3 regions of the Micromonospora sp. NPDC049275 genome follow, and region 3 is predicted to be linked to each of the others. Evidence: riboswitches for the same ligand, from Rfam matches in the RefSeq annotation. Region 3 holds a riboswitch; each other region holds the start of a gene.
What was found. A riboswitch is a leader RNA that binds a small molecule or an ion and turns the genes downstream of it on or off. The one in region 3 is predicted to bind cyclic di-AMP.
Positions count from the first base shown of each region.

Region 1: linked by a shared signal. The riboswitch ahead of ACGFIE_RS20845 (C39 family peptidase) and the one ahead of ACGFIE_RS01785 (coiled-coil domain-containing protein) in region 3 are both predicted to bind cyclic di-AMP.
Region 2: linked by a shared signal. The riboswitch ahead of ACGFIE_RS04075 (NlpC/P60 family protein) and the one ahead of ACGFIE_RS01785 (coiled-coil domain-containing protein) in region 3 are both predicted to bind cyclic di-AMP.

Region 1 is NZ_JBICSN010000006.1:295,453-305,272, forward strand. Features, by position in the region: gene ACGFIE_RS20810 (DegT/DnrJ/EryC1/StrS family aminotransferase) at 1-455, opposite strand, end outside; gene ACGFIE_RS20815 (TetR/AcrR family transcriptional regulator) at 541-1,176, opposite strand; gene ACGFIE_RS20820 (ABC transporter permease) at 1,356-2,252, shown strand; gene ACGFIE_RS20825 (ABC transporter ATP-binding protein) at 2,209-3,063, shown strand; gene ACGFIE_RS20830 (D-ribitol-5-phosphate cytidylyltransferase) at 3,152-4,669, shown strand; gene ACGFIE_RS20835 (CDP-glycerol glycerophosphotransferase family protein) at 4,712-6,418, shown strand; gene ACGFIE_RS20840 (alpha/beta fold hydrolase) at 6,450-7,202, opposite strand; gene ACGFIE_RS20845 (C39 family peptidase) at 7,327-8,169, opposite strand; cyclic di-AMP (ydaO/yuaA leader) riboswitch at 8,402-8,543, opposite strand; gene ACGFIE_RS20850 (hypothetical protein) at 8,828-9,598, opposite strand; partial or broken gene ACGFIE_RS20855 (hypothetical protein) at 9,728-9,820, opposite strand, start outside.
Region 2 is NZ_JBICSN010000001.1:855,329-865,148, reverse strand. Features, by position in the region: gene ACGFIE_RS04085 (NlpC/P60 family protein) at 1-931, shown strand, start outside; gene ACGFIE_RS04080 (N-acetylmuramoyl-L-alanine amidase) at 1,000-2,976, opposite strand; cyclic di-AMP (ydaO/yuaA leader) riboswitch at 3,209-3,345, shown strand; gene ACGFIE_RS04075 (NlpC/P60 family protein) at 3,422-4,399, shown strand; gene dcd (dCTP deaminase) at 4,459-5,037, opposite strand; gene ACGFIE_RS04065 (pyridoxamine 5'-phosphate oxidase family protein) at 5,115-5,672, shown strand; gene ACGFIE_RS04060 (zinc metalloprotease) at 5,750-6,733, opposite strand; tRNA gene ACGFIE_RS04055 (tRNA-Gly) at 6,979-7,052, shown strand; gene ACGFIE_RS04050 (cellulose binding domain-containing protein) at 7,251-8,066, opposite strand; gene ACGFIE_RS04045 (cell wall-binding repeat-containing protein) at 8,416-9,820, opposite strand, start outside.
Region 3 is NZ_JBICSN010000001.1:366,543-376,362, forward strand. Features, by position in the region: gene ACGFIE_RS01745 (alpha/beta hydrolase) at 1-1,457, opposite strand, end outside; gene ACGFIE_RS01750 (hypothetical protein) at 1,584-1,853, opposite strand; gene ACGFIE_RS01755 (helix-turn-helix domain-containing protein) at 1,850-2,197, opposite strand; gene ACGFIE_RS01760 (CsbD family protein) at 2,356-2,529, opposite strand; gene ACGFIE_RS01765 (heavy metal translocating P-type ATPase) at 2,604-4,853, opposite strand; gene ACGFIE_RS01770 (hypothetical protein) at 4,866-5,819, opposite strand; gene ACGFIE_RS01775 (heavy-metal-associated domain-containing protein) at 5,834-6,043, opposite strand; gene ACGFIE_RS01780 (metal-sensitive transcriptional regulator) at 6,194-6,490, shown strand; cyclic di-AMP (ydaO/yuaA leader) riboswitch at 7,209-7,339, shown strand; gene ACGFIE_RS01785 (coiled-coil domain-containing protein) at 7,344-8,363, shown strand; gene ACGFIE_RS01790 (carbonic anhydrase) at 8,421-9,146, opposite strand; gene ACGFIE_RS01795 (helix-turn-helix transcriptional regulator) at 9,391-9,720, shown strand.

The DNA.
Region 1 (9,820 bases), on a different contig from region 3:
GAGTGCTGCTCGGCGATGGCCATGATCCGGTCCATCGCGGCCGGGTGCCCGTAGAGGTGCACCGGCATGATTGCCACGGTGCGCGGCGTGATCGCCGCGGCGACCGCCTCCGGGTCGATGCAGAAGCTGCCCGGCTCGATGTCCACGAAGACCGGCACGGCGCCGACCAGCCGAACGGCGTTCGCGCTGGCCGCGAAGGAGAACGAGGGCACGATGATCTCGTCGCCGGGGCCGAAGCCGAGCGCCATCAGGGTCAGCTGAAGAGCCGACGTCCCGGAGTTCACCGCGACGCAGTGCCGCCCGGCGACGAGCTCTCCGAACTCCTCCTCGAACGCCTTGACCTCCGGACCCTGCACGACCAGGCCACTGCGCAGCACGCGCACAGCCGCCTCGATCTCGGCCTCGCCGATTACCGGACGGGCGGGGGGGATGAATTCCGCGTTCAGCCCAGACATGGGCTTCCTCCTCGGGACAGGGGGTTCGTTCGGGACGCGATGCTAGCCGGTCCGGTTGACACCGAAGCGGGCGGTACCGACGGGGTCATGGATGAATCGGATCGACGCCCGGGGTCATGGGGGTTGGTTGGAAGCCCGGCTCTGACCGGACAGTCGGTTGGCATGCTACCTCCAGAGCAGTGGCGACCATGGTTGCCAGTCGTGGCAGATCGTCCGCGGACAACGGCGCGCGGGAGACGGCGAGTCGCCAGTACAGAGGCCCGACGATCAGGTCGACCGCCAGGTCGAGATCGGTGTCCGGACCCAACTGTCCGCGCTCGATGGCACGGCCGACCAGTTGGCCGGCGATGTCGCGCTGGTTCGTCCGCAGCACCTGTTCGAGCGTCTGCGCCATCTGTGGATTACGGGCGGCCTCGGCCAGCAGGTCAGGAATGATTTGTGCGGCCAGCGGGTGCCGCAGCGCCCTGGCCATGATCATGAAGAGGATCTCCAGGTCACCTCGGAGATCGCCGGTGTCCGGCAAGGGCAGGCGCTGCCCCGCCGCGGCGGAGACGATCTCGAGGACCAACTGCGGCTTGGAACTCCACCGCCGATAGATCGCCGTCTTGCTGACACCGGCCCGCCGGGCGACCGCCTCGATGGAGAGCCGTCCGTAACCGACCGCCGCGAGCTCCTGCATCAGCGCACGGCGGATGGCCGTGGTGATCTCACCACGGAGCACCGCCGCGCCCGCCGGGGCGCGCCTCTTCTCGGTCGTCACGTGGGACAATGTACCGCAGCGACGGTACGGTTGCGTCCCGACGTGTGGTCCACTACCTTCCACGCAACGACGAAGCGACGCGCCGCGTGCGGGCCGCGCTCTGCCGTCGAGCACCCACAACAAGATCGGAGCGCCTTCACATGTCCAACACGGCGGTGGCCGACGCCGATTCGGGACTCACCGGGGCGCAACTCGCCGCCCGGCACGGCCTGAGCGTCGCCGGAGCGAGACCCGGACTGGGCCTCTACACGCGGCAACTGTGGTCCTATCGGCACTTCATCACGGCGTACGCCAACGCCAAACTCGTGTCGGCGTTCAGTCAGGCGCGACTGGGCCAGTTGTGGCAGGTGCTGACCCCGCTGACAAACGCGGCGGTCTACTACTTCATCTTCGGCGTGATCCTCAGCACCAAGGCCTCGGTGCCGAACTTCATCGCCTACCTCTGCGTGGGGTTGTTCGTCTTCAACTTCACCCAGTCCGTGGCGCTCGGCGGCACCCAGGCGATCACCGGCAACCTCGGGCTCATCCGGGCGCTGCACTTCCCGCGGGCCAGCCTGCCGATCGCGGTCACCATCACCCAGTTCCAGAACCTGGTCACCGCGATGATCGTCCTGGTGGGGATCGTGCTGGTCACCGGCGAGCCGATCACGCTGGAGTGGCTGCTGGTGGTGCCGGCGATGCTGCTCCAGGCGATCTTCAACATCGGCGTGGCACTGTTCCTCGCCCGGCTCGGCTCGAAGCTGAGCGACATGAAGCAGATCATGCCGTTCGTCATGCGGACCTGGATGTACGGCTCCGGGGTGCTCTACAGCGTGAAGGTGTTCGAGCAGAACCTGCCGGCGGCGCTGGCCACCCTCGTGCAGTTCAACCCACTGCTGATCTACATCGAGCTGGTCCGGCACGCGCTGCTGGAGAACGCGCCGCTGACCTCGTCGGCGCCGCGGCTCTGGTTGCTGGCGGTCGCCTGGGCGGCCGTGGTCAGTATTAGCGGATATGTTTACTTCTGGCGCGGAGAACAGGAGTACGGTCGTGGCTGAGCAGCTCAACGTACCGGCGGACGCGGCCACCACGGCTGTCGGCGAGCGGATCCCCACGGTGATCGTGGACGACGCCCACCTCATCTACCGGGTCTACGGTGCCGGGTCGGGCAACGCCGGCTCCCCCGTCGCCGCGCTGCGGCGCATCATCTCCCGGCAGCCGCAACGGCCGACGCTGCGTGAGGTGCACGCGGTCAAGGGCGTCAGCTTCACCGCGTACCGGGGCGAGGCGGTCGGGCTGATCGGCAGCAACGGCTCCGGCAAGTCGACCCTGCTGCGCGCCATCGCCGGGCTGATGCCGGTCAACCGAGGCCGGATCTTCACCCAGGGCCAGCCGTCCCTGCTGGGGGTGAACGCTGCCCTGCTCGGCGACCTTTCCGGCGAGCGCAACGTCGCCCTCGGCTGTCTGGCGATGGGGATGAGCCCCGAGCAGGTCCGCAAGATGACCCCGCAGATCCTCTCCTTCTCCGGGATCAACGAGCGCGACGACTTCGCCTCCCTACCGATGCGGACGTACTCCTCGGGCATGCAGGCCCGGCTGCGCTTCTCGATCTCGGCGGCCAAGAAGCACGACGTGCTGCTGATCGACGAGGCGCTGGCGACCGGCGACACCCGGTTCCGGCGTCGCAGCGAGCAGCGGATCCGGGAGCTGCGCGCGGACGCCGGTACGGTGTTCCTCGTCAGCCACTCGATCAGCTCGATCCGGGACACCTGCGAGCGGTCGATCTGGCTGGAGTCGGGGCAGATCCGGATGGACGGCACCACCGACGAGGTGACCAAGGCCTACGAGGACTACATGTCCAGCAGGTGACGCATCCCGGGCTCCCGCCGCGACGGTGGTGGGAGCCCGGGACCGGCGTCGGCAGCTCGCAGCACCAGCGGATCAGTGAGGATCGGCAATGACCCACCAGCAGGCCCCCGTCCCGGACGCCGCGGCGGCAGCTCCGCCGGCGTCCTGGCTACCCGGCCGGACGGTGGCGGTGGTGCTGGCCGGCGGCACCGGCGAACGACTCGGGCTCGGCATCCCCAAGCAGCTTTTGAAGATCGCCGGCAAGCCGATCATCGAGCACACCCTCGCCGTCTTCGAGGCCGCCCCCGAGATCGACGAGATCATCGTGATGATGGCCGCCAGCCACCTCGCCGACGCCCAGCGGATCGTGGCGCAGGCCGGGTTCCGCAAGGTGAAGAAGGTGATCGAGGGCGGTGACACCCGCAACGCGACCACCCGGCTCGCCCTGGCCGCGATCGGTGACGGCGACGTCAACATCCTCTTCCACGACGCGGTACGCCCGCTGGTCAGCGCCCGGATCGTGCGGGAGTGCGTGAACGCCCTCTGGACGTACTCCGCGGTCGACGTGGCCATCCCGTCGGCGGACACGATCATCCAGGTCGACGAGAACGACTGCATCACTGACATTCCGGTCCGCTCCTCGCTGCGCCGCGGTCAGACCCCGCAGGCGTTCCGCTCCAGCACCATCCGCGAGGCGTACCGGATCGCCGAGGGCGACCCGAACTTCGCCGCCACCGACGACTGCGGCGTGGTGCTGCGCTACCTGCCCGGCACGCCGATCAAGGTGATCGACGGTTCGGACGAGAACATCAAGGTCACCCACCCGGTCGACGTGCACCTGGCGGACAAACTCTTCCAGCTCGCCGCGGCGCAGGCGCCCCGGCTGACCGACCACCGCAGCTACCGCGAGGAGCTGACCGGCCGCACCATCGTCGTGTTCGGCGGCAGCTACGGCATCGGCCACGAGCTGACCGAGCTGGCCCTTCGCTACGGCGCCCAGGTCTTCCCGTTCAGCCGTTCCACCACCGGCACCCACGTGGAGCGGGCCGGGGACGTCGAGACCGCGCTGAAGACCGCCTTCGAGGCCACCGGCCGGATCGACCACGTGGTGGTGACCGCCGGCATCCTGGAGAGGGGCGCCCTCGCCGAGATGGACGAGGAGACGATGGACCGGCTGCTCCAGGTCAACTTCGTCGGCCCGGTGACCATCGCCCGCCAGGCCCTTCCGTATCTCCAGCAGACCAAGGGCCAGCTGCTGCTCTACACGTCCAGCTCCTACACCCGGGGGCGGGCCCGCTACGCGCTCTACTCGGCCACCAAGGCCGCCCTGGTCAACCTCACCCAGGCGCTCGCCGACGAATGGGCCGACGTCGGCGTACGCGTCAACTGCATCAACCCGGAGCGGACCGCCACCCCGATGCGGACGCGGGCCTTCGGCGAGGAGCCGGAGCACACCCTGCTCGCCGCGGAGGCCGTCGCCCAGTCGTCGCTGGACGTGCTGATCTCGGAACTCACCGGGCAGGTCATCGACGTACGCCGGGCGCCGGGCGAAGCGGCGCGGACCGTGCCGGCCCAGACACCGCGGCTGGCCGACGAGATCAATGCCGCCTCGGCGACCGTCGGCTGACGGCCGAACACTGCTGACCGGGACGATGGTGAACGGAGCGACATGCGTGGTGACCTGGTCCGGAAACTGATCGCACGGTGCCTGAGCATCGGGCTGGCCGTGCTGGCCTTCCTGGTCGTGGCGCTGACCGGGGCGACCGGTTGGGGGCTGGCGCTGGCCGTGGCCGCCCTCGTCGCCACCGCCGCTGAGCGACGGATCCGCCAGGACGCGGACACCGCCGCCGAGACGACACTGATCGCCGCCGCCGTCCTGGTCGGCTACGCCCGACGGCTGGACGGCGGGTTCGACCCCGCGCTGGCCGCCGCCGCGCTGGTGCTGCTCGGGCTGGTGCTGCTGGTGGGCCCGCTGCGGGACGCCGGCAACCTGGAGATCCGGGCGGCCAACCTGCCGGTGCGGTCCTGGACGGCGCCGGTCGCCACGCACCTCGGCGACGCGCTGCTCGTGCTTCTCGCCGTGGTGGCGCTGGCCGCCGCGGCGACCATGCCGGCCCTGGTCGCCCTCGCGGCGGGCCTGCTGGTCGGCGCCGGCGCCGGCACGATCGCGCTGAGTCTCGCCCGGCGCCGGTTCCGGCCACCGGCCGGCGGCGGGGCGGTGGGCCGGGCGCTGCGCCGGCACCAGCCGGAGTTCCTGCTCTACTTCTCCGCGCCTCCCGGCTCGGAGTACCAGGTCACCATGTGGCTGCCGTACCTGAAGCGGATCGGCCGGCCGTTCATGGTCGTGCTGAGGGAACCCGAGTTCCTGGCCCCGATCGCCGCAGCCACCGATGCGCCAGTGGTCTACTGCCCCACCCTGAGGGCGATGGACGAGGTGCTGGTGCCGAGCCTGCGGGCGGCGTTCTACGTCAACCACGGTGCGAAGAACAGCCACTGCATCCGCTTCACCCAGCTCACCCACGTCCAGCTGCACCACGGCGACAGCGACAAGGCGCCGAGCGCCAACCCGGTGTCGGGAATCTTCGACCGGATCTTCGTGGCCGGCCCGGCGGCAATCGAGCGGTACGCCCGGGCCGGGGTGCAGATCCCGGCGGAGAAGTTCGTGATAGTGGGCCGCCCGCAGGTCGAGTCGATCACCGTACGCCCGGAGCCCCTGGCTGCCGACTCACCCCGCACGGTGCTCTACACCCCGACCTGGACGGGACATCACGCGGACGCGGACTACTGCTCGCTGCCGGTGGCCGAACCGATGCTGCGCAAGCTGCTCGACCGGGGCGTGACGGTCATCCTGCGCGCCCACCCGTACACCACGCAGAACCCGGCATCGGCGCGGCAGCTGGGTCGGCTGACCGAGCTGCTCGCGGCGGACCGGGCGCGGACCGGCCGGCCGCACGTCTGGGGCGCCGCCGCCCGCGGCCTGAGCCTGGTGGATAGCGTGAACCGCTCCGACGCGCTGATCTCCGACGTCTCCGGGGTGATCTCGGACTACCTCTACTCCGGCAAGCCCTTCGCGGTGACCGACATGGGCGGCGAGGGTGACCGGTTCACCGAGCGGTTCCCGCTGGCCGGCGCGGGCTACGTGCTGCACCGGGACATGACGAACCTGGACGATGTGCTGGGCCGGCTGCTCGGCACCGATCCGATGGCGCCGGGGCGCTGGGCGACCCGGCGGCGCTACCTCGGTGACTTCCCGGCCGAGTCGTACGCCGACGCGTTCCTGGACGCTGCCAGGCGCGAGCTGGAGCCGGACTGGAGCCCGCCGCCCCCCGGGCGGCCGGTCGAGCCGGACCTGGAGCGGGTCTCCCCCACCACCTGAGCCCCCGGCCACCGCGTCCGCTTCATCCAGCTCACCCACGCCGGTACGGGTCGAGCAGCGCCAGCACGGCCGCCGGGTCCTCGACGTGTGCGTTGTGGCCGAGACCGGGCAGCGTGGCGACCGGTACGCCGTACGCCTTGAGCTGCTCGTCGGTGACCATCGGGTCGTGTTCCCCGCGGGCCAGCACCACCGGCACGTCGGTCGCCGCCAGCAACGGGGCCAGGTCGGGCTCGCCGACGCCGAAGGCTGTCGGGTCCATGGCGAGGCGCCACCGGCCGTCGACCTGACGCAACCCGGCGTCCACCACCGGATGATCCGGCGGGACCAGGCCGACCAACCCGGAGACGCGCAGATAGCGGCGGGCCGCCTCGGTGCGGCTGGCGAACCAGCTCACCGGGCGTGCGGCGAGCTCAGCGGCGCGGGCCAGCTCAGCGGGTGACCAGAGCGCCTTGATGCCGAGCCCGACCACCGCGTCCACAGGTGTCCCGGCGGCGCGGGCGGCCAGCGCCAGGCCGACCACCCCGCCCAGCGAGTGCCCGAGCACGACGAGCCGGTCGTCGGCGGCGAGGCCGTGGGCGATTCGGCCGGCGAAACCAGCAAAGGAGTAGGACGGCAGCGGGGCCGACCAGCCGTGGCCGGCGAGATCCGGTGCGAGCCACCGCCCCGGCCAGTGCTGCTCCAGCAACGGCGCCCACGGCAGCCAGACGTCTCCGGTCGCCCCCATACCGTGCAGCAGCAGCAGGACCGGCAGGCGACCGGTGCGGCCACCCGATTCATCCACCACGGCCGCAGTCTGCCACGGTTCGCGGCCGGGTACGAGACTCGTCGATGGCGGCGCGTACCGGAATGAGGCCGCGGGCGCCGGCCCCTTGTGGGGGACGACGCCCGCGGCGGTCTACGTGCCTGGGTCAGGCGGAGTAGCCCCGGGTGGCAATCCAGTTGGCGAGGTCGATCGTGGTGATCCAGTAGGACGGGTCGGCCGGGTTCGCCGAGTCGGCGATCCGCACGGTCCGGCCGTTGTCCTTGTAGCCCACGACGGCGATGTAGTGCCCGCCGCCGTAGGAGTGCCAGCCGCCGTCGGTGTCGGTGGCGTCGCCGACGACGTTGGCCACCACGCCCCGGCCGTCGGTGATGGCCTTGACCACGTCGGCCTGGAGCCGGTCCATCTGGGCCGGGCTGGGCGCGCCGGCAAACATCCGGGTCTGGTACGGGGAGCCCTTCACCTCGGCGTTGAGTGCTCGGGTGGTGTCCTCGGCCGAGTTGGTGCCCATCTCGGTGGTGCCCAGCTCGGCACCGAGTTCCTCCTGGGTGCGGTCGATGCCGGTGGCGCTGAGCGCGTTGCGGGTGGCTGCGGGGCCGCAGTTGTAGTACGTGTTCTGCGCCTCGTAGTCGTAGTCGAGCACCTTGGTCGCGGGCGGCTTCGGTGACTGCCGCTTACGGGTCAGATCCGGGTTGGCGCTGGCCTTGGCGGCGGGCGACGCGGCGCTGGTGGCCGGGGCGGCGGTCGTCGGCGCGGCACTGGGGGACGCGTCGCGCGCGTCGCCGAGGGAAACGGCTGTGTCACTGCGCATCTCGGCGACAGTGGTAGCGGTGCGGTGGCTGGCCGGCGCGTCGTCGGCGCCGGTGAGCAGGGCGCCGGTGGCCGTGGCGATCACGAGGGCCGCGGCGGAGGTGGCGACGATCTGGTACGGGCGCTCGGTCGCCAGGCGACGGAGCTGACGCTGCATGGTGTGCTTCACGGGGTCCTCCACGGATCGGGGGAGAGCGGCACACCACGGGCCGGACCGGCATCCGGGCAGGCGCCAGCGCGCGGACAGTGGTCCGCGGATGGTGAACCGCTCAGGGGAACACCCGGCGGGGCCGGGCGGGAAAGGCGATGACCCGGGGGTCAGCTCACCGTCACTGGACGGATGAGCGGGGGCACCGCTGCGCCGTGGAGGCGTGGGAACAACCGAGGGGTGGAAAGGTGCTGCACGGGTTTGGAACTCCTTCCGACACCGCCTACCGGGTTAGCTGACGGATTCGGGCGGGAAGATCGCCCTACCGCAGGCCGTGGCTCGCGGATTCACCCCAGACTTACTGATGGGTCCCCGGTTCGTTAAGCACGATTGAGCGGGTCGGCGCGGCGTCGCCTGTTGCGATCGGTTACCGCACCGGACGGGACGACACTACTGGCCTGTTCGCGGCCTGCCAAGCCAGGTTCACCTGCGTAAACCCGATTCGGTGCGACAATTTCTGCGCGTACTGCCGATGATGTGACTCGATGGGACAACCGGTTACGGCGACGCCGACGGGCGACAACCGGACAGGCTGCCGATAATGCGGCCACAATCACGGGAAAGATCGAGCCGAACGCGTCGGACGCCCGATTTTCGAATGGCGTGACCGGGCTCACGTAACGGATCGGGCTCAACCCGCGCGAGCCGGGCGCCACCGTGCCACGAGGGCGGGACGGGACGCCCCACTCGCCGCGCGTCGGGCGGTTGCCGGGCTGGGCCGCAGCCGCGCCGTTGCCGCGTACGCCTCCTCGGCAAGGGTGCGCGCCGACTCGGCGGCCAGTTCCGCGTCCCGCCAGGCGGCCCGCTCCTCGGTGGCGGCGGCCCGGTAGTCGGCCAGTCGCGCGTCCCGGATCGCCCGGCTGAGCAGCACCTCCTGCTCGACCGGGTGCCGCCGGGAATCCCAGCCGCGCCGGTGGGCGAGCACGTCACCGAGCTGCGCCATGGTCAGATCGCCCCGCCAGTACGCCGCCATCGCCGCACGGTGCAGGTAGCGCTCCCGGGAGGCGTACTCGGCGGGCGTCCGGGGGGTGTGCGGGGTGGGCAGCGCACCAGAACCCGCGAAGCGGCGGGCGGCGGCGTCCGCCTCGTCGTACGCCACCCAGGCCCGCTCCACCCGTTCCTGAGCGGTCACCCAGGCATCGCGTCGCCGCCGTGCCGTCTTGGCGGCGCCGGTCGCGGCGACTGTCACCTCCTCGGCATACCGGTGCAGGTCGTCGGCTTCGGCCGCGGCCACCTCGCGGGCGGTCGGCGCGGCCGGGACCGGGTCGTCCGCGCGGCGGTCCCGCTCGGGACGGGCGACCAGCACGGCGAGTACGCCCAGCGCCAGCAGGAACAGGGTCGACCAGATGGCAGCGGCCTGCGGCACATCGGTCATGAACTGGTAGAAGGCGGCAGTCTCCATGGTCGGCTCCTCGCGGAGAGAGCAAAGCGATGGGAAGCCCCGCCGCGACCTGGCCACGGCGGGCCACGGATCGGCGGGGTGCGGAGGTGGATCGACAGGGCGCGACGACGGGACGCATGGCCCGGTGACTCAGCGCCGGGGCGGACCCCGGGGAGCCCAGCCGCGCGAAGCGTCGACGAGAGGCCGCCGGTCGGACCCGGCCGCGGACACCGGCAGCACGCC
Region 2 (9,820 bases), 490 kb from region 3:
TCTGCTCGTACTGGTCGCCGCCGCCGCGGTAGGTGCCGGAATGCTCGCCGTGCCGGCGCAGGCCGAGCCCACGGTCGACGAGATCGAGGCCCAGATCGACAAGAAGTGGGAGCAGTTGGAGCCCACCATCGAGCAGTACAACAAGGTGCGGGCGCAGCTGAAGGTCAACCGGAGCAAGTCGTCCGCGCTGCAGAAGAAGATCGAGCCGCTGGCACTGCAGAGCGAACTGGCGCTCAGCCGGGTCGGTGACCTCGCCTCCCGCTACTACATGTCGGGCCCGTCGCAGGAGATCGGCGCGCTGCTGGTCAGCGCCAAGCCGGACACGCTCACCGAGCAGCTCACCCTCCTCGACCGGCTGGCCGCGCAGGAGCGCAAGCAGGTCGCGGGCGTCCTGGCCGTGCGGGCCAAGTACGACCGCGAGAAGCAGAAGCTGGACGCGCTGATCACCACGCAGACGAAGCAGCAGAACGAGCTGGCGGCCAAGAAGAAGCAGATCGACGCCGAGATCAAGAAGCTCGAGGCGTCGATGCCCAAGACCACTGTCAAGACCGTCGGCTGTCCGACCATCAACGGTGTGCTCGCCGTGGCCGCCCAGAAGGCGATCAAGACCGCGTGCCAGCAGGTAGGCGATCCGTACGTCTGGGGCGCCACCGGCCCGAACTCGTTCGACTGCTCGGGGCTGACCCAGTACGCCTACAAGTCGGCCGGGATCTACCTCACCCACCACACCGGTGACCAGTGGAACGAGGGCAAGGCGGTCTCGCGCGCCGACGCCCGTCCCGGTGACCTGGTCTTCTTCTTCTCCGGCCTGAGTCATGTGGGGCTGTATCTGGGTAACAACCAGATGGTGCACGCGCCACGTGCCGGCAAACCGGTGCAGGTGTCCAGCATCAACACCATGCCCGTCGCCGGGTTCCGCAGACCCGGCTGATCCACCTCGCGCACCACGACGGCCCCCGGTCACCCGGGGGCCGTCGTCGTCTCTCGGCGAGGCGTCTCTCAGCGGGGCGCGCCCACCGGGGACGGCAGCAACTGCACGTCGGCGAGGTCGACGTACATGATGCGGTGGCCGAACTGGATCTGCGCGTACCGGTTCTTGCCCCGGATCACCGTCCAGTCGCCGGGCGAGGAGCCGTCGAACGTGCTGGCCCGGTAGTACTCGCCGCCCAGCACCGCGCCGACGGCGTAGCGCTGCCCGGCGGCCAGCGTGTACTGCAGCGGCGAGATCGCCTGGTAGGGAACGCCTGTCGGGTAGGCCGCCTGCTCCGGGTACGCCCGCCCGTACACCGGGATGGTGGCCCGGCCGGCCTTCGGGGTGGCCACCACGCCGACGGTCCAGGTGGCGGTCGGCGCGGACGCCGGGTTGTGGAACCAGGCCCGTTGCCCGAGGTACCAGATGGCCGTCCAGTCGCCCTGCCGCCCGGCCAGGGCGTACGTCTGGCCGGCGGAGGCCCGGGCGCCGTGGTCCGACACGTCCATCGTGTTCGGGGTGCCGTCCGGGCGCAGCGCGATGTCGTTCACCAGCGGCGCGTCCTCGGACGGCGCGGTGTGCAGCACCACCGACGAGGAGCCGCGCGGCGCACACGGCGTTCCGGCTGTCACGCATCCGGTGAACGCCGGTTGGTTGGTCGCGTAGTCGGGGTCGATCCGGACCAGCCCGGTGGCCGGGGTGCCGGTGTCCAGGCGCGGCGCGTGCAGCAGGTCGAAGTAGTGCGTCCAGTCCCAGTAGGGGCCCGGGTCCCAGTGCATCCCGCGCACTGTCGACGCGATGGTGCCGGGCACGTTGTCGTGGCCGATGATGTGCTGGCGGTCCAGCGGGATGCCGTACCGCAGCGCCAGGTGCCGGACGAGCTTCGACGAGGTCCGGTACATCGCCTCGGTGTACCAGGTGCCCTGCGCGGCGAAGCCCTCGTGCTCCAGCCCGATCGACTTCGCGTTGACGTACCAGTTGCCGGCGTGCCAGGCGACGTCCTTGGTCTTGACGTGCTGGGCGATGTGCCCGTCCACCGAGCGCAGCGAGTAGTGCCAGCTCACGTACGTCGGGTCCTGGACGAGTTGCAGGGTGGTCGCCCAACTCGCCTCGGTGTCGTGGATGACTATGTACTCGATCTTCTGCCGGGCGGGCCGGTCGGAGAGGTCGTGGTTGCCGTAGTCGCCGTCGCCGAACGCCTCGTAGGGGGCGGGGATCCACTCACAGGACACGGTCCGGGGGCATTCCAGGCCGTCCGGGCGGGCGAGTCGTCGCAGGCCCAGCCGGTCCAGCCAGGAACGCTCGGGTCGTACCGCGCGGGCCGGCAGCGTGACCCGCTGGCCGTCGTCGGTCACGCGGGTCTCGCCCGCGCCGATGGTGGTGAAGACCTCGTCGGCGAAGGCCGCCGCGGCGTCGGCGCTGTCCGCGCCGGCGTAGCGGGCCACCGCGCCGTACCAGGTGGCCGGGTCGGTGCCGGCGCCGACCGGGGCGCCCACCTCCCGTTGGTACGCGGCCAGCAGCGCCGCCCCTCCCCGGATGTTGGTCGTGGCGTCGGTGCGCAGCGCCTCGGGGGCGGCGCCGGTCAGCGCGGCGGCGGCGTCGACGGTCTGCAACGCGGCGCTGGGCGGCGCGGGATCGGTAGCCGGTGCGGGTGCCCGGACGGCACGTGAATCGTCGCCGCGCGGATCCTCGGTGCCGGCGTCGTGGTGGCCGCGCGCGGGTAGGGCGGCCACGTGGCGGGCGTCGGTCAGGTGCATGGGCCCGTAGCCGCCGCTGGTGCTCGGGGTGCCGGCGTTGCTGTCCCAGCGGGACTCCAGGTAGGAGACGCCGAGCAATACGGCGGTCGGCACCCCGTACTCGGTCGACGCGGCGACGTACTGCTGTTGACGGTCGGCGGCCGGCGCTGCGGAGGCGGGACCGGCGCTCAGCGGTACGGCTGTCGTTGCGGTGACCACCGCGACGACGAGCAGCGCGCGCCGGCCGGCGGACAGGGTTGGACTTTCCATCGAACCCCCTAGATTTGCTGGTATCGGTCTGGTCACCTTCGCGCCGGCCGGGAGTCCGCGTCAATACCTTTCTATCTATCAAAGCGTGCAGAAAGAAACCTTCATGTACGCTCGGTGATCCCCTCCAATCGGTACGGAGTGTCACGGCCGTACGGGTTGCGGATCGGTAACGGCCGTCTCTACTCTGGTCATTTGTCGGCCCGGTAGCAGGTCTGCCCATCCGGGCGGTAACGGACCGACACCGCCGAGTCGCTTGCGAGCGAGCCGGGGACCCAGGTTCCCCCGGGGTGAATCCGCAGCCAATGCGGTAGGGCGCCAACTTCCCGCCCGAACCCGTCAGCTAACCCGGTAGGCGGTCAGGAAGAAGGAGTACGGAACCCCGGTGGCCCTCCATGCCCCGCGGCCGTCGTCCGAACGGTCGGCTTCGGCCAACCCGACGTCGACCATGCCGCGTCCACGCTGGTCCCGCTTCACCACAGCCCTTGCCGCAGTGATCGGCGTCGCCGTCGTCCTCACCGGCAGCGCCACGGCGGCGCACGCGGACCCGTCCGTCGCCGAGATCGAGCGCCAGATCGACGCCGACTGGAACAAGCTCGAACCGGTCATCGAACGGCACAACGCCACCCGCGCGGACCTGGCCGTGAAGCGCAAGCAGGCCGACACGCTCGCCGCTCGCATCACGCCCCTGGAACGCCAGGTCGACGCCGCGATGACCAAGGTCAGCGCGCTGGCCGTGCGGGCGTACATGGGCGAGAACCTGTCGACTGTCAACACGATGCTCGGCAGCCGGTCGCCCAGCGAGGTGGTCGGGCAGCTCGAGATGCTCGACCGGTTCGCCCACAACCAGCAGGAGGACGTCCGGCAGGTCGCCGACCTCCGCGACGAGCTGGCCCGGCAGAAGGCGCCGCTCGACGAGATGGTGGTCCAGCTGACCCGGACCGAAGCGCAGTTGGCGGCGAAGAAGAAGCAGATCAACGACGAGATCGACAGGCTGCAGAAGCTGCGCCTCAAGGTGTACGGCAACGGCGGCGGCGGTTCGCTGCGTCCGGCGCCCTGCCCGGCCAGCTACCCCGGCGGCGCCGCGGGCACGGCTGTCAAGTTCGCCTGCGCCCAGATCGGCAAGCCGTACGTGTGGGGTGCCGAGGGTCCGAACTCGTACGACTGTTCCGGGCTGATGCTCGCCGCGTGGGCGAAGGCCGGCGTGTCGCTGCCGCACAACGCCGCAGCGCAGAGCCGGGTGACCAAGAACGTCAGCAGGGGCGATCTGCGCGCCGGTGATCTGGTCTTCTACTACAGCGACATCCACCACGTCGGCATGTACGTCGGCGGCGGCTGGGTGGTGCACGCCTCCCAGGCCGGTCAGCCCGTCAAGATGAAGAAGGTCGACGACGGGCCGATCCACAGCTACGGCCGTCCCGGCTGACCGACGCCGGACGCAGCAGGGCCCGTCGCGATCTCAACGCGGCGGGCCCTCGTCGTCTCCTAGCGCGTCGGCCAGGCACGCCAGTTCTGCCAGGAGCGGCTCGGCGTCGGCCCCCGCTGACCCTGGTACCGCGAGCCGTAGACCACCGAGCCGTACGGGTGCTCGGCCGGCGAGGAGAGCCGGAAGATGCAGAGCTGGCCGATCTTCATGCCCGGCCAGAGGGTGATCGGCAGGTTCGCCACGTTGGACAGCTCCAGCGTCACGTGGCCGGAGAAGCCCGGGTCGATGAACCCCGCGGTGGAGTGGGTGAGCAGGCCGAGGCGGCCCAGTGAGCTCTTCCCCTCCAGCCGGCCGGCGAGCTGGTCGCCGAGCGAGATCACCTCCAGTGTCGAGGCGAGCACGAACTCCCCCGGATGCAGCACGAACGGCTCGCCGTCGGGCACCTCGACCACCGAGGTCAGGTCGTCCTGCTGCATGGCCGGGTCGATGTGGGTGTAGAGATGGTTGTTGAAGACCCGGAACAGCCGGTCGAGTCGGACGTCGATGCTGGACGGTTGGACCAGGGTGGGCTCGAACGGCTCCAGGCCCAGCGTGCCGGTCTTGATCTCGGAGACCAGGTCACGGTCGGAGAGCAGCATCGGACCACCATAGCGAGGGCCGCGGTGACCAGCGTGTTGAGGTCGCTCCTCGTACATTTGTTCGATAGAATGCCGGCATGGCTTCCTGGTCCGAATTCGCCGCCGACGAGCCCCGCCTCGCCGACGGGATCCGCGTTCTCCTGCAGCAGTACGGGCCGGGCTTCGGCTATCTGGCCACGGTCCGCGCCGACGGCGGGCCCCGGGTCCACCCGGTCTCCCCGGTCATCACCGACGAGGGTCTCTTCTGCTTCATCATCGACTCGCCGAAGCGCCGTGACCTCGAACGGGACGGCCGCTACGCGCTGCACTCCTTCCCTTCGGAGGAGAGCGACGACGAGGCGTACGTGGCGGGCCACGCCTGGCCGGTCGCCGACCCGGGCCGGGTGGCCCGGTTGGCGCAGAGTGCCCGGGCCGAGCCGCAGGTCGACTGGCGGTTGTTCGAGTTCACAGTCGACGTGGCGATGTTGACCCGTCGCGAGCAGCACATCACAGGCGTTCCGGGTGTCACTCCGGGCCGCCCGGCAGTGCGGGTCTGGCTGGATCCGCAATCCCCGCCGGCACCGGCCGCGCCTCTCTCCGTACCGCAGACGCGCCCGACCCGACGCAGCCGTGACGTCCAGTGCACGGCCGCCTGACCGCGGGCCCGATCCGGTAAAAACGCCGGTGCCGGCTCCGTCGTGACGGAGCCGGCACCGGGTGTACGCGGGGGAAGCTACGCCGCGCGGTACGCGTTCCACGCGGTCAGCATGCGGCTCGCCTGCCCCGGGGTGAACTGGTACATGCACGAGTCGTAGGTGTAGTCCATGAAGTTGGTGATCGGGTCCAGGCCGGCCGCCGAGCAGGTGTTCCGCCCGGTCGGGCACTCGTAGGCCGGTGACGCCTCGGCCGGGGTGTCACCCACACTGTCACCCGAGCCGCCGCAGCCACCCTGGAACGTGTGGTAGAGGTTCAGCCAGTGCCCGATCTCGTGGGTGCCGGTGTCGCCCTGGTTGTAGTTGGTGGCGGCGCCCCCCGGGAGAGACTCGTTGAGCACGACCACGCCGTCCATGCTGCTGAGCTTGCGCTGCGGGAAGGTCGCCCAGCCCAGCAGGTCGTCGCTCAGCTCACCGAGGTAGATGTTGAGGGTGCTCTTGCCGCCCACCCGCAGCGACGACTTCATCGAGCGCTCCGCCGACGAGCCGTCGACGATCGGGTACCAGGACGGGTTCGTCACCCGGTTGATCTTGTCAAGTCGGAAGGAGAAGGCGGTGGCCGCGCCACCGGTCCCGCCCGCGTAGGCCTGGTTGAGCACGCTGATCTGCGAGGTGATCAGCGAGTCCGGGATGTTGCCGCCGGCCCTGGTGCTGTCCCGCTGGATCACGTGCACCACCACCGGGATGGTAACGGTGGCAAGCGTCGTGGCGCCTGCGCCGGCGCGGAAGTTGGCGCGCTCGCGCAGCGCCGTCGCGAGGTCGGCCTCGCGTTCGCGGACCTGCTTCGCGGTCAGCTCGTTGGGCTCGTGGGTGCTCGCCGCGCCCGGCCTCACCCGGGCGTTGGTGTGGCTGTCGGTCGGCTCCGCGCAGGCGCCACCAGGCGCCGCGGAGAAGGCCGAAGCAGCCGGAACGACGCCCACCGCAGCGGTGCTCAGCAGCAGCGCGAGGGTCGTCGATGCGACACCGGCGGCACGCCGGGTCAGCAGGTTGGGACGGAGTCCCATGGGCCCACCTCTTTCTGGCGGCGCGGCAGGGGGTGTGTCACGCCGTGGCTGGGAACGTGTGGCAGACGTTACAACCCATCGACGCATTTGAGAACGGACACATGTTGCCGCGCGGAGACTTTTTCGTGTCTGCAGGTGGTGCGGAGGCGACCTGCCGTCATCTCCCGGCCTCGGCGGGTGGGGGACGGGTGCGCGGGGGTACCTGGGTGCACCGGCCCGGTGCCTCAGGTACAGTGGTGCCGCCTGCGGGTGTAGTTCAATGGCAGAACATCAGCTTCCCAAGCTGACAGTGCGGGTTCGATTCCCGTCACCCGCTCCACGTACGGAAGCCCTGGTCAGGACTCATGTCCCGCCAGGGCTTCCGCGTTTCTAGGTCATGCCGAAACAGGGCTGGGCCATTAGTGGGCCATTAGCTCGCCTCGGGCCGCCAAGGTTCCGTCGGCTCTCGCCGGTGAACACGAACGCCTCGGGTGCCCCGCCCACATAGCCACTCATGTGCTGCGGTCCGGTGCGCGGGCTACCCGGCGGCGCAGCTGACGTTGTTGAGCGTGAACGCGGTCGGCACCGCGTCGCTGGCCTGCCAGGTGCCCAGGACGCCGAAGACCACCGAGGCGCCCGGCGCCACCAGGGGGTTGTAGCTGGCGTTCCGGGCCGTGACGGTGACACCGCTCTGCTGGGCGGTGGCGGACCAGGACTGGTCGATGTGCTGGTCACCGGGGAAGGTGAAGCCGAGCGTCCAACCGTTGACCGGCACGGTGCTGGTGTTCTTGATGGTGATCTGGGCGGTGAAGCCTCCCGGCCACTCGCTCCCGGTGCGGTAGCTCACGGTGCAGGGTGCCGCCGGCGGCGGGTCGATCGGCACCGTGGCGGTCTGGGTGAGCTCGCCGCCGGTGGCGTCGTCCTCTACCCAGACCGTGACCTGCAGACCGGTGGCCGTACAGCCGGAGGGCACGTGGTAACCCTCCTGCCAGCTGAAGGTCGCGCCCGGATCGACGGTGACCGTCCAGCCGGGCAGCGAGGGGAGGGCCGGGCAACCGGTGGGGATGCCGGGGGTGGAGCCGACGAACCGGCCGTAGATCGCCGTGGAGACCTGTTGCTGTTGGGCGGTGCAGTTCTGCCCGACGGCCGTGGCCCTGACGACCTGGCCCGCAACCACCCGGGGCGGGTTGAAGGTGAGCGACTGGATCTGGACGGTACTGGCGCAGGCGTCGGCCGGGACGGTCGCGCCGGTCGGGGCGGTGCCGGCCGGATCGGCCTGCGCCGCCGCTGCGGGGACGGCCAGTGCACCGGCGGCGCAGACGGCGGCCGCGGCGAGGGTCAGGAGCGTACGCAAGAGGGTCCTCCTGGGTGAGCCGGGGGATGCGGGCCTCGCCAGTCGACCGCGATAATCGACGTCTGTCAATTGACCGGATCGGCGGGCGTCTCCATCATGCGTCGCACCGGCTCGCCGCCGGAGACCGCCGTGACCTCCCGACCGGCCCCCTCGGCCAGGACGGGTTCGGGCGTTATCTTGCCTCGCCGTGACATGTGGTCCGTGCTCATTGACAACCGTCGAACTGGCCGGTGGGCCACGTCGTCCCCATGAACGCCAGCGCGCTGCCCTTCGCGCCGTCGGCCGGAGCCCGAGAGAGGAAAGGGCCCGGCGAATTCGCCGGGCCCTTCCGATCGTTCGCGGGATGCCGCTACTTCAAGTAGGTCCCGTTGGTGGCCATCGAGCTGCCCATCGGGCCGCCGATCCACCTGCCGAGCTCGACCGCCTGCGGCTCGCTGACCACGCCCGCCGAGCCGAAGACGACGGCGGTGTCAACCGCGCCGCTGAGCAGGTCGGCGTACTCCTTCGCCTTCGGGTGCAGCGTGTCCTGGGTGCCGACGGTCAGCATGAGAGGGCCGTTCAGGGTCGCCATCAGGGCGCCGCCGGCGAGCGCGTCCGGCCAGTCCATCCCGGTGGCCAAGCCGACGGTGCCGCCCCTGCCGAAGAACTGCACGTTGACGGAGAGGGCGGTCTCGAACCGGTCCCGGCCGGCGAAGTTGATTGTCAGGTACGGGTCGACCGCAGCGGCTGCCTGCTTGCCGACCGCGATGAGCTGGCTGCCCCCGGCGGCCCGGGCATCGAGGTAGGCCTTGGTGTCCGATGACAGCTTCTCGTCGTTGGTCAGCACCACCACAGCGGAAGTGTCGGTGCCAGGCCGGTTGCGCGATCCGGCCGCGGCCCCGGCGGCCAGCGCGTCGGGGAAGTTCATGCCGGTCGCGACGAGGACCTCCTCCGGGGTCGGGTCGATGGCGTTGGCGATCGCGATCGAGGTGGCGAAGCGGTCGGCGCCGGCCAGCCGGACGACCCTGAAGCCGAGACGCTCGACGGCGGTGCGCACGGTGTTGGACAGCGCACCCTCGCTGCCGAGCAGGTAGACGGTGCCGCCGTCCGGGAGCACCCGGCGGATCTCGTCGGCGGTCTGCGGCTGGAGCGCGGTGGGCGGGGTCAGCAGCAGCGGCCCCTTCTTGGCCGCGGCGAGCGCGGAGCCGCCGAGCGCGTCGGCGTACGTGTCCGAACGCGACAGCACGACGGCGCCGGCCCGCGGTCGGACGTCGGCCGGGTCGTCGTACTTCCCCCAGTGCGATTGGGATGCGGCCACCGCGGTGCCGAACCGGTCCTGGCCGGCGACCCGCACCGTGCGGTCCAGGAGTTGCGGCTGGTACGCCGGCACGCCGCTGAGCCCGTCGAGGGGGTAGACCTTGTCCTGCATTCCCCCGATGGCGTAGACCCTCACCACGGACGAGCTGGCGGACCCCTCCACGCGCTGGTTGGCCATCACGAAGTCGCCGCCCGGCGCGAAGTGGGGATTGTCGTAGCTGGCGCCGTCCGGCGTGACGCGGTTCTCGAGCCCGCTGTGAAGGTCGATGTTCCAGAGGTGGCCGTCGCGGACGAACGCCACCTTGCGTCCGTCGGGCGAGATGGTCGGGTTGCTGGCGTTGGCCGCGATCTCCTCGAAGCGCTGGGAGGTGATCACCCCGATTTCCGGGACGCCTGCCGGCTTGCCGCTGCCGTCACTCTGCTGACGTTGGGCGACGACGGTACCGGCGTTGTCGCTG
Region 3 (9,820 bases):
ACGTCGGTGTCGACGGCCGGGCAGCGGGTGCCTCGGGGCGGCACCACCCGGTCGATCAGGTAGGCGTCGACGGCCCGCCCCACGCACGGGCTCGTGGTGTAGCTGCCGTGCCCCCAACCTTCGTAGGTCAGCAGCACGCCGTGCCGGCCCAACTGCCGCGCCACGTTTGTCGCCCAGTTGTACCCGCTCGCCGGGTCGTGCACGGTGGCGGCGATCAGCAGCGGCACGTCGGTGCGCACGCGCAGGCGGTGCTGCGGGTTGGCAACCGGCGTCGGCGTGCCCAGGCAGGTCGCGAGAGCGAACACCGCCGTCGGGTATCGCAGGTCCGGCGCGAGCCGGGCCATCCGGCGCAGGTGTCCGGCGTACTCGCGGTAGTCGCGGACGGGCAGGCTCCAGTCCTGGCAGAAGACCGCGAAGGGGTACGGCGCCACGGCGTCGCCCGTCGCCGGGACGACGGCCCGCACGGCGCTGGGGGCGTCCATGCTGCCCAGCCACTCGGCGAGTCCCGGCCACCGCCAGGTGTCGTAGAACTCCTTGTGGGTGAGCCGGGTCAGCTCGAACGGGGTCAGCACGACACCGGGCCGTTTCGGGTCGGCCAGATCGCCGCGCTCGGCCCGTGCACGCAGCCGCTCCCAGAGCGCCCGGAAATCCTGACCGTGCAGGACGCACGCCGTGGATCTGTCACACCAGGCGACGAACTCGTCGAACGCGTCCTCCGAGGTGACGGCCTGGGTGTCGAGGAACGCCCGGGTGCCGAGGCTGTGGTCCATGGCGGCCTCCAGCACCATGGCCCGGACCTTCTGCGGGAACAGCTCGGCGTACCGCTCACCGAGCAGGGTGCCGTACGAGCTGCCGTGGAAGGTCAACTGCCGCTCGCCGAGCGCGGCCCGGATCGCGTCGAGGTCACGGGCGGCGCTTGTGGTGTCCACATGGTCGTAGAGCGGGCCGGTACGCGCCCGGCAGTCGGCCCGCAACAGCACATTGCCGGCCAGCGTCGCGTCGAACTGGGCCTGGTCGGCGATCAACTGCGGTTGCCGGGCGAGCAGGTCCCGGGAGCAGACCACCGGGTTGCTGCCGCCGGTGCCGCGCGGGTCGAAGCTGACGATGTCGAACCGGGCCCGCAGGTTGGCGCTGAACCGGGAGCTGCCGTTCACCACCCGGTCGACCCCGCTGTCGCCTGGCCCGCCGGGACCGAACACCAGCGCACCCTCCCGGGTGGCCGGATCGGCGACGCGGCGGGCCAGCGCCAGGTCGAAGCGTTCGCCCCGAGGTCGGTTCCAGTCCACCGGCAGCGACAGGGTGCCGCACTCGGCGCTGGCGTCGGCGGCGCAGGGCCGCCAGTCGATCGTCGGGGCGGGCTGTGGTCGGGCGGCGGCCGGGCTCGCCGGGGTCAGGCCGGCGGCCGTGAGGGCCAGGGCGACCGCCCAGCCGACTGCGGATTTGCGTACGCGCAGCATGAGGTGCTGTCCTCTCCTCGAAGGAGCGTTACCGGTGAGACTCGCCCACTGGGCGAGGTGATGCTGCTTCCCTCCCGGGCCGTCGAGTGGCCGCTCGACGGCCCGGGGCCTCCGTCTGCGGCGCGGTCAGTCGACCTCGCGCAGGACGTGTTCGAGGGTCGTCATCCGGGTCTCCATCCCGCCCAGCCGGCCGTCCATTGCCGCGAGCAGGCGGGCGTTCTCCGCCTGGGACTGGACGGCCCTCTCGGCGAGCCGGCGGTAGTCGTCCGCGCGGGCCGCCTCGTACCGGGCCCGCCGGGTCTTGGCGAACTGCACGACGCTTACCGTGACCACGCTGATCAGAAAACCGAAGATGCCGATCGCGCCGACCACCTCGGTCCAGTCGTGGTCGCTCATCGGTCCGCTCCGGACTGCTCGGCCGAGTCGGGCACGGTGAGCGTCTGGACCGCCGCCGCGATGACCTCGGGGGTGAGTGTGAGCACGAACGGCTCCACCTCGTAGTAGTTCATGGCCTTCCCGTCCTCCGACAACTCCAGGCGAGCGGTGACCAGCCCGGCCGCCGCCAGCTTCCGTAGGTGGACCTGCAACAGCGCCCGGCTGATGCCCAGTTGCCGGGCCAGCCCGCTGACATAGGCACGCTCACGGGCCAGCGCGGCGACGACCCGCAGCCGGTGCGGGTTGGCCAGGGTGGCCAGCATCCGGACCAGGTCGTCGCCGGTCGGCGGTGAGGCGGCACTCATAACCAGCCCTTGCACATGCCAACAGAAGTTAGCAGGTAACGGCACGTGGCGGTGCGCTCGGAAGCGGAATCAGGGGGATCTCAGGGTTGGCGGCCCCGGACAGACAGCAACGCCGGGCCGGTGAAACTCACCGGCCCGGCGTTCTGCTACGTCGTACGTCAGCTCTTGAAGGCGTCCTTGATCTTCTCGCCGGCCTGCTTGAGCTTGGCCGTGGACTGGTCAGCGCGACCCTCGGCCTCGAGCTGCTCGTTGTCGGTGGCCCGACCGGCGCCTTCCTTCAGCTTGCCGGTCGCGTCCTCGGTGGCGTTGTTGATCTTGTCGTCGAATCCCATTGCCAACCTCCATTGCAAGCGTCGCTACGACAGCAGAGGTACCCCCACCGCCACCGGCCCAACCATCGCCGTCGTCACAATCCGCGATCGGCTGCCGAGCGGAACCGGCGCAGCCGCAGGCTGTTGGCCACCACGAAGACCGAGGACAGCGCCATCGTGGCGCCGGCGATCATCGGGTTGAGCAGCCCGGCGGCGGCCAGCGGCAGGGCTGCCACGTTGTAACCGAAGGCCCAGAACAGGTTGCCCCGGATGATCCCGAGCGTGCGCCGGGACAGCCGGATGGCGTCCACCGCCGCATCCAGGTCGCCCCGGACGAGGGTGAGGTCGGACGCCTCGATCGCCACGTCGGTGCCGGTGCCCATGGCCAACCCCAGGTCGGCCTGGGCAAGCGCCGGCGCGTCGTTCACCCCGTCCCCCACCATCGCCACCGACCGCCCCTCGGCCTGGAGCCGCTTGATCACGTCGACCTTCCCGGCGGGCAGCACCTCGGCGATCACCTCGTCGATGCCCACCTCGGCGGCGACCGCCCGGGCCACGGTGGGATTGTCCCCGGTCAGCAGGACCGGGGTGAGCCCCAGCGCACGCAGCCGAGCCACGGCTGTCCGGCTGGTGGGCCGGACCACGTCGGCGACCGCGAGCACACCCCGCGCCAGTCCGTCCCAGCCGGCGACGATCGCCGTACGCCCAGCGGCCTCGGCGTCCCGCACGGCCCGGTCAACCTCCGGCGGTACGTCGACACCGCGCTCGCGCAGCAGCCGGGGCCGGCCGACCAGTACGGCCCGCCCGTCGACGGTGCCGGTGACGCCCGACCCTTCGAGGTTGGCGAAGCCCGTCACCGGGGGCAGCGCTCCGACCTCGGCGGCACCCGTGGCGACGGCCCGGGCGATCGGGTGCTCGGAGGCGGCCTCCACGGCCCCGGCGAGCCGAAGCAACTCGGCGCGGACCTCACCGCTCGCCGGCACGACGTCCACCAACGTCATCCGGCCAGTCGTCACGGTGCCGGTCTTGTCCAGTACGACGGTGTCGACGCGGCGGGTCGACTCCAGCGCCTCCGGCCCCTTGATCAGCACGCCGAGCTGGGCGCCGCGGCCCGTGCCGACCAACAGCGCGGTAGGCGTGGCCAGCCCGAGGGCACACGGGCAGGCGATGATCAGCACGGCCACGGCGGCGGTGAACGCGGCGGTCGGACCGGCGCCGGTGCCGAGCCACCAGCCGAGGGTGCCCACCGCCAGGGTGATGACGATAGGCACGAAGACACCGGAGATCCGGTCGGCCAGCCGCTGCACGGCGGCCTTGCCGCTCTGCGCCTGCTCGACGAGGTCGGCCATCCGGGCGAGTTGCGTGTCGCCGCCGACCCGGGTGGCGGTGACGACCAATCGGCCCCCCGCGTTGATCGTGGCACCGACCACGCCGTCGCCCGGCCCGACCTCGACCGGCACCGACTCACCGGTCAGCATGCTGGCGTCGACGGCTGATGTGCCCTCGTCGACGACCCCGTCGGTGGCGATCTTCTCGCCGGGGCGGACCACGAACCGGTCACCGACGGCGAGCCGGTCCACCGGGATCCGCGTCTCCACCCCGTCGCGCAGCACCGCCACGTCCCGGGCGCCCAGTTCGAGAAGGGCGCGCAGGGCCGCCCCGGCGGTCCGCTTGGACCGGGCCTCGAAGTAGCGGCCGGCCAGGATGAACACCGTCACCCCGGCGGCCGCTTCCAGGTAGATGGTGCCGGCGCCGTCGGTGCGCGTGATGTCGAAGCGGAACGGGTGCGTCATCCCGGGCATCCCCGCGTCGCCCAGGAAGAGCGCCCAGAGCGACCAGCCGAACGCGGCCAGGGTGCCCAGCGAGACCAGCGTGTCCATGGTCGCGGCGCCGTGCCGCAGGTTGGTCCAGGCGGCCCGGTGGAACGGCAGCCCGCCCCAGACCACCACCGGAGCCGCGAGGGTCAGCGACAGCCACTGCCAGTAGTCGAACTGCCAGGGCGGCACCATGGCCAGCACGACCACCGGCACGCTGAGCGCCACCGACACCCACAGCCGGGTACGCGGACCCCGCAGCGGGTCGGCCGGCTGCTCGGTCGTCGGCGGGGCCGGCAGGGCCGCCGTGTAGCCCGTCTTCTGCACCGTGTCGATCAGGTCGTCCGGGGTGACACCGTCGGCGTACCGGACCGTGGCCTTCTCGGTGGCGTAGTTGACTGTGGCGCTCACCCCGTCCATCCGGTTCAGCTTCTTCTCGATCCGGGCGGCGCAGGCGGCGCACGTCATTCCCCCGATGGCCAGCTCGATCCGGTTCGGCGCCTCGGGCAGGGGTCTGCTGGTGGTGGTCATCGTCTGGTCCCGTCAGTTGTGCCCGTGGCCGGGGGTGCCGTGCTCGGCGCCGCCGGTCGAGGACGGTCCACCCGGGGTGGGGCCGCCGGTCGCGGCGGCGTCGGCAACGACTGTGAACTCGGCGGTGTGCACCCGCCCGCCGTGCCGGAAGTCGAGGTAGAGCCGGTAGCTTCCGGCCGACGGCACCTCGGCGAGGAAGGTGACCTGCGGACCGGGTCGGGTACGCCCGTCGCCGGGCGTTCCGTCCGGGTGGACGTGCAGGTACGCCAGATCGCCCCGGCGCAACGCCACCAGGTGCCCGTACGCCCCCAGGTAGGGCTCCAGGTCGGTGACCGGCCGCCCGTCCCGGCTGACGGTAAGGGTGAGAGGCGACGTGCGGCCGGGCTGCGGCGTGCCGGCCAGGGTGACCGTGTACCCGTCGACGGTGGTGCTGCTCGCCGGGGCGGGCAGCGGCCGTTCGGTCAACTCACCGGGGACCGTCACGTCCACCCCGAGGATCAGGGGCTCGCCCCCGGTCGGGGTGAAGTCGGCGAACGCCCGCCACTGCCCGGGACCGGCCAGCGGGGTGTCGACCCGCCAGGTGCCGTCGGGAGCCAGGTCGGGGTGCACGTGGCGGAAACCGGACAGGTCCCGGCGGGCGACGATCAGGTGCATCCGCCTGTCGTGCGCCACGTCGTACCTGGTCACCGGACGGCCGTCCGGCCCACCGACGCGGAAGGCGAACTCGCCTGCCGGGGCGGCCACCGGAACGAGTGTGTAACCGCGGTCGGAGACGAGCAAGCCACCGGGAACCCGATCGGTCACCTCGTCGTGCGTGGTGGGGCCCGAGGTGTGGACGGCGCCGCCGTCGTGCCCGCTCTGGGCGGCCGGGGCGGCCGGGTCGACCACCCGGCCGATCCCGTACGCCGCGCCGAAGACCGCCGCGAGACCGAGGGCGAACCCGCCCAGCCTGGTCACCGTGTTCACCTCGGGCCTCCCGCTCACGCCTCGACGAGGTCGTAACCGGCCTCGTCGACAGCGGCCCGGACGGACTCGGTGGCCACGGGCTGCTCACTGGTGACGGTGACCCGGCCGGTGGCGAGATCCACCTGCACGTCGCGCACGCCGGCAATGGCGCCCACCTCGGCGCTGACGGCGCTGACGCAGTGCCCGCAGGTCATGCCCCGCACCTGGTACGTCGTGTCGACCATCGAATCTCTCCCTTCATCGTCTGCCAGCCTATACCCCCCAGGGGTAAGGCCGAGTCAGACCGGTGTCCGTTCACGTACCGGTACCCGGTGGGGGTATCCAGCAGGAAGCGACGTTACCATACCCCCCAGGGGTACGCTATTCTCGTCGTCATGAGCGCTCCCACCCCGATCCGCGGGTACACCGCCAGCAAGGACCAGCTGCTCGCGCGGCTCCGCCGCGTGGAGGGCCAGGTCCGAGGCATCGAGAAGATGGTCGACGACGACCGCTACTGCATCGACGTGCTCACCCAGATCTCCGCGATCCAGGCCGCGCTCGACAAGGTGGCCCTGGGCCTGCTCGACGGGCACGCCCGGCACTGCATGCACGAGGGAGCGGCCGAGGGCCGGGCCGACGAGATGGCCACCGAGATGATGGCGGCCGTAGGCCGACTCATGAAGCGCGGCTGAGCCGGCGGACCGGCCGGGCTCCCGCCGTGACTACCATTTCCCACGATGGCCCACCGGTCCCCGCCACACAGCCGGGCGCCGGCACCGCCAGGCAGCGGCGCCGGCACGTACCAGCCGGGCCCGTCGGTCACTGTGCGTGACCGCCCGTTCGTCAGCCAGCCATCCGATGCGCTCGTCACCGTGTTCGTCCGGCGGAGGTGAACCGCCCGGCCCGTCGGCACGTACCCCGCACCGGATCGTTGGGAGTCTCGCATTGGGTTCCGACCACAGCAGTTCCGCTCGACCCGCCCGGCCCGGGCATGTCGCGCCGCCGTACCCCTCACCACCGGGCTGGCCGCGGTGGTGACCGCGGCCGGGTCGACGCCGGTGCGGGGCGCGGACGCCGACGCCCTGACGCCGCGCCCCCGTGCGGACCGGACGGAGGCACCGGCCGGCCCCAGCTCCCCGCCAGCGGCTCGGCCCGACGGGCCCGATCCGGAGCGGCGTCCACCCCCATCCGCCGCCACCGCCCGGTGGCCAGAGCCGAACAGGAGCACGGATACGGCATGGTGACACTCCTCAGCGTGACCGGATCGGGCATCCGCCCTGAGAACCGCGTCACTGGTCACTCAACGCCATGGCGAAATGACACTTTTAGTGGGTATCGGGACGTAGCTCAGGCGGTGGAGTCTCGGGTAACCTCGCTGCCGGTCACCGATGAAGGCGCGCAGCGGCGCCTGCGGTGCCACCGCCCAATCGCCAACCGGCGAGCCGGGGACCCAGGCACGTGGGGTGAATCCGCGCCAGCGGTAGGGGCCACTTCCGCCCCGAACCCGTCAGCTAACCCGGTCGGCGGTCGACGGAAGGGAACATTGTGACGGCACCCCTACGCCGCTGGTTGACACCCGTGGTGGCCGTGCTCGCCGCGCTGACCGTGTTCGCCGGGCCCCTCCCGGCCCACGCCGCCCCGACGACCCCCACACCGTCCGGGCACGAGCAGGACGACGAGCCCAAGCTGCTCGACGACGTGATCGAGCAGACCAACCGGGACTACGTGGCGGCCAAGTCCAAGCTGGACCAGTCCAAGAAGCGGCAGCTCGAGCGTTCGCTGGAGGTCGAGCGGGCCAAGGCCGACCTGGCCGCGCTGGCGCCGCAGGTCGCGCAGATCGCCGCCCAGTCGTACCGGACCGGGCGCGTCGGCGCGATCGCGATGCTGCTCGAGAGCGACGCCCCGGACTCGTTCGTCCAACGGGCCGCGGCGCTCGACGAGATGAACATGGTCAACGAGAAGAAGCTCGCCGAGGTCAACGCGGTCAAGGCCCGCGCCGAGAAGGCCAAGCTGGCCCTCGACGCGGAGGTCCGCGAGCAGCAGAAGCAGACCGCCCTCATGGCGAAGGACAAGCGCGACGCGGAGAAGTCGCTCGCGCTCGTCGGCGGGCAGGGTTTCACAGGCGGCCTGGTGGACGCCACCTCGCCGGTCGCCCGGATCGGTCCGGGTCGCACCGCCGACGGTGACTGGAAGCCGCAGTCGTGCAGCGAGGAGGACCCCACCACCTCCGGCTGTGTCACGCCGCGCACCCTGCACGCGTACAAGGAGGTCAAACGGGCCGGGTTCAACCGGTTCGTCGGCTGCCACCGCAACGGTGGCCCGTACGAGCACCCGAAGGGCCGCGCCTGTGACTGGTCGTTGCAGAAGAGCGGCTTCAGCCCGTGGCACAACAACGACACCCGCATGTACGGCAACAACGTCGCCGCGTTCCTCATCCGCAACGCCGACCGCCTCGGCATCTACTACGTGATCTGGAACCGGCAGATCTGGTTCCCGGCGACCGGCTGGAAGTCGTACAGCGGGCCGTCGAACCACACCGACCACGTGCACATGTCGCTGCTCTGACCCACCGCTCAGGAGTCCGAGGGCCGTCCCGCACCCCGCGGGGCGGCCCTCGCCCTGTCAGGCGGCGGTAGCTGCCGGGGCGTCCGCGGCGCCGGGTGCGTCGACAGTCGCGGCACCCGACGGTACGGGGGTCACCGGGCGCACCACACCGGCGGCGAGCCGGTACGACATCCCCACCACCGCCAACCGTCCCTGCGCCACCTCGGCCGCCAGCACGGGCGACTGCCCGAGCAGCGTTTCGACGGTTTGGGCGATGTGGATGTCGACGATGCCGTCGATATCGGTCACGCCCTCGGCTGTTGCGCGCCGCAGGCTGGGCAGTACGGCGTCGACCACCGCGGGAAGGTGCCCCGGGGGCGCGATGCCGGTGGCGGACGCCTCGCGGGCAGCCTGCACGGCGCCGCACGAGTCGTGGCCGAGCACCACCACCAGCGGGGTGCCGAGCACGGTGACCGCGTACTCCACGCTGCCCAGCACCTCCGGGCCGGCGGTGTGCCCGGCCGTACGGACCACGAAGAGGTCGCCCAGCCCCCGGTCAAAGATGATCTCGGCGGCCAACCGGGAGTCGGAGCAGCCCACGATCACCGCGAACGGGTGCTGCCCGTCGGCCACGGCGGCCCGGTGCCCGGCGTCCTGGTTGGGGTGGCGCGGCGCTCCACTGACGAAGCGGCGATTGCCGGCGGCCAGCTCTGCGTAGGCACGGGCCGGCTCGGTCGACGTCGCCGCTCGATCGCCGACCCGCTGCGGGCCGGGCTGCTCGCCAGGCGTACCGGAACGGCTCATTCCCGCACCTCGTCTCCACGCGTTTGACCTGCTCAACAGGGTTTTCAGCCGGGCCGGCGGTGGGCGCAGGCCCGGGCTCCACGGTCACACGCACCGCAAGAGGCGTCAAGGTATGCGTGATTTAGATTTCATACGTAGAACCCGAACCGATCTCCGGCCGCAGGGACCGGGCCGGCCCGTCGGCATCTGGCCCGACACGCCGGCGGCATAGGGTGGGGCGGACAACCGGAGAGGCGGCGCCACGATGGCGAGCGCGGCGACGGCCGGAGGCGGCCGGAACTGGACGTTCCTGACCAACCATGGGCATGTGCTGCTGGCCATCGCCCGCGACCCCACCGCGCGGCTGCGCGACGTGGCGGCCGAGGTGGGCGTCACCGAGCGGGCCGCCCAGGCCATAGTCGCCGACCTGGAGGCCGGCGGTTACCTGCACCGCACCCGCGTGGGGCGCCGCAACGAGTACACCCTGAACCCCGCCGGCCGGTTCCGGCACCCCGCCGAGGCCGACCGCCAGGTGGGTGCGCTGCTCGCGCTCTTCGCCGACGCACCCGCCGACGACGTGACGTCCCAACCCTGACCGCGACCTCGCGCCGACACTGAACGCCATCGGCGCACGCCGACCCCTTCCGGCGTCCCCGTTACCCCGCCGCGCCCGGCATCGTCGCGCCTGGCTCCGA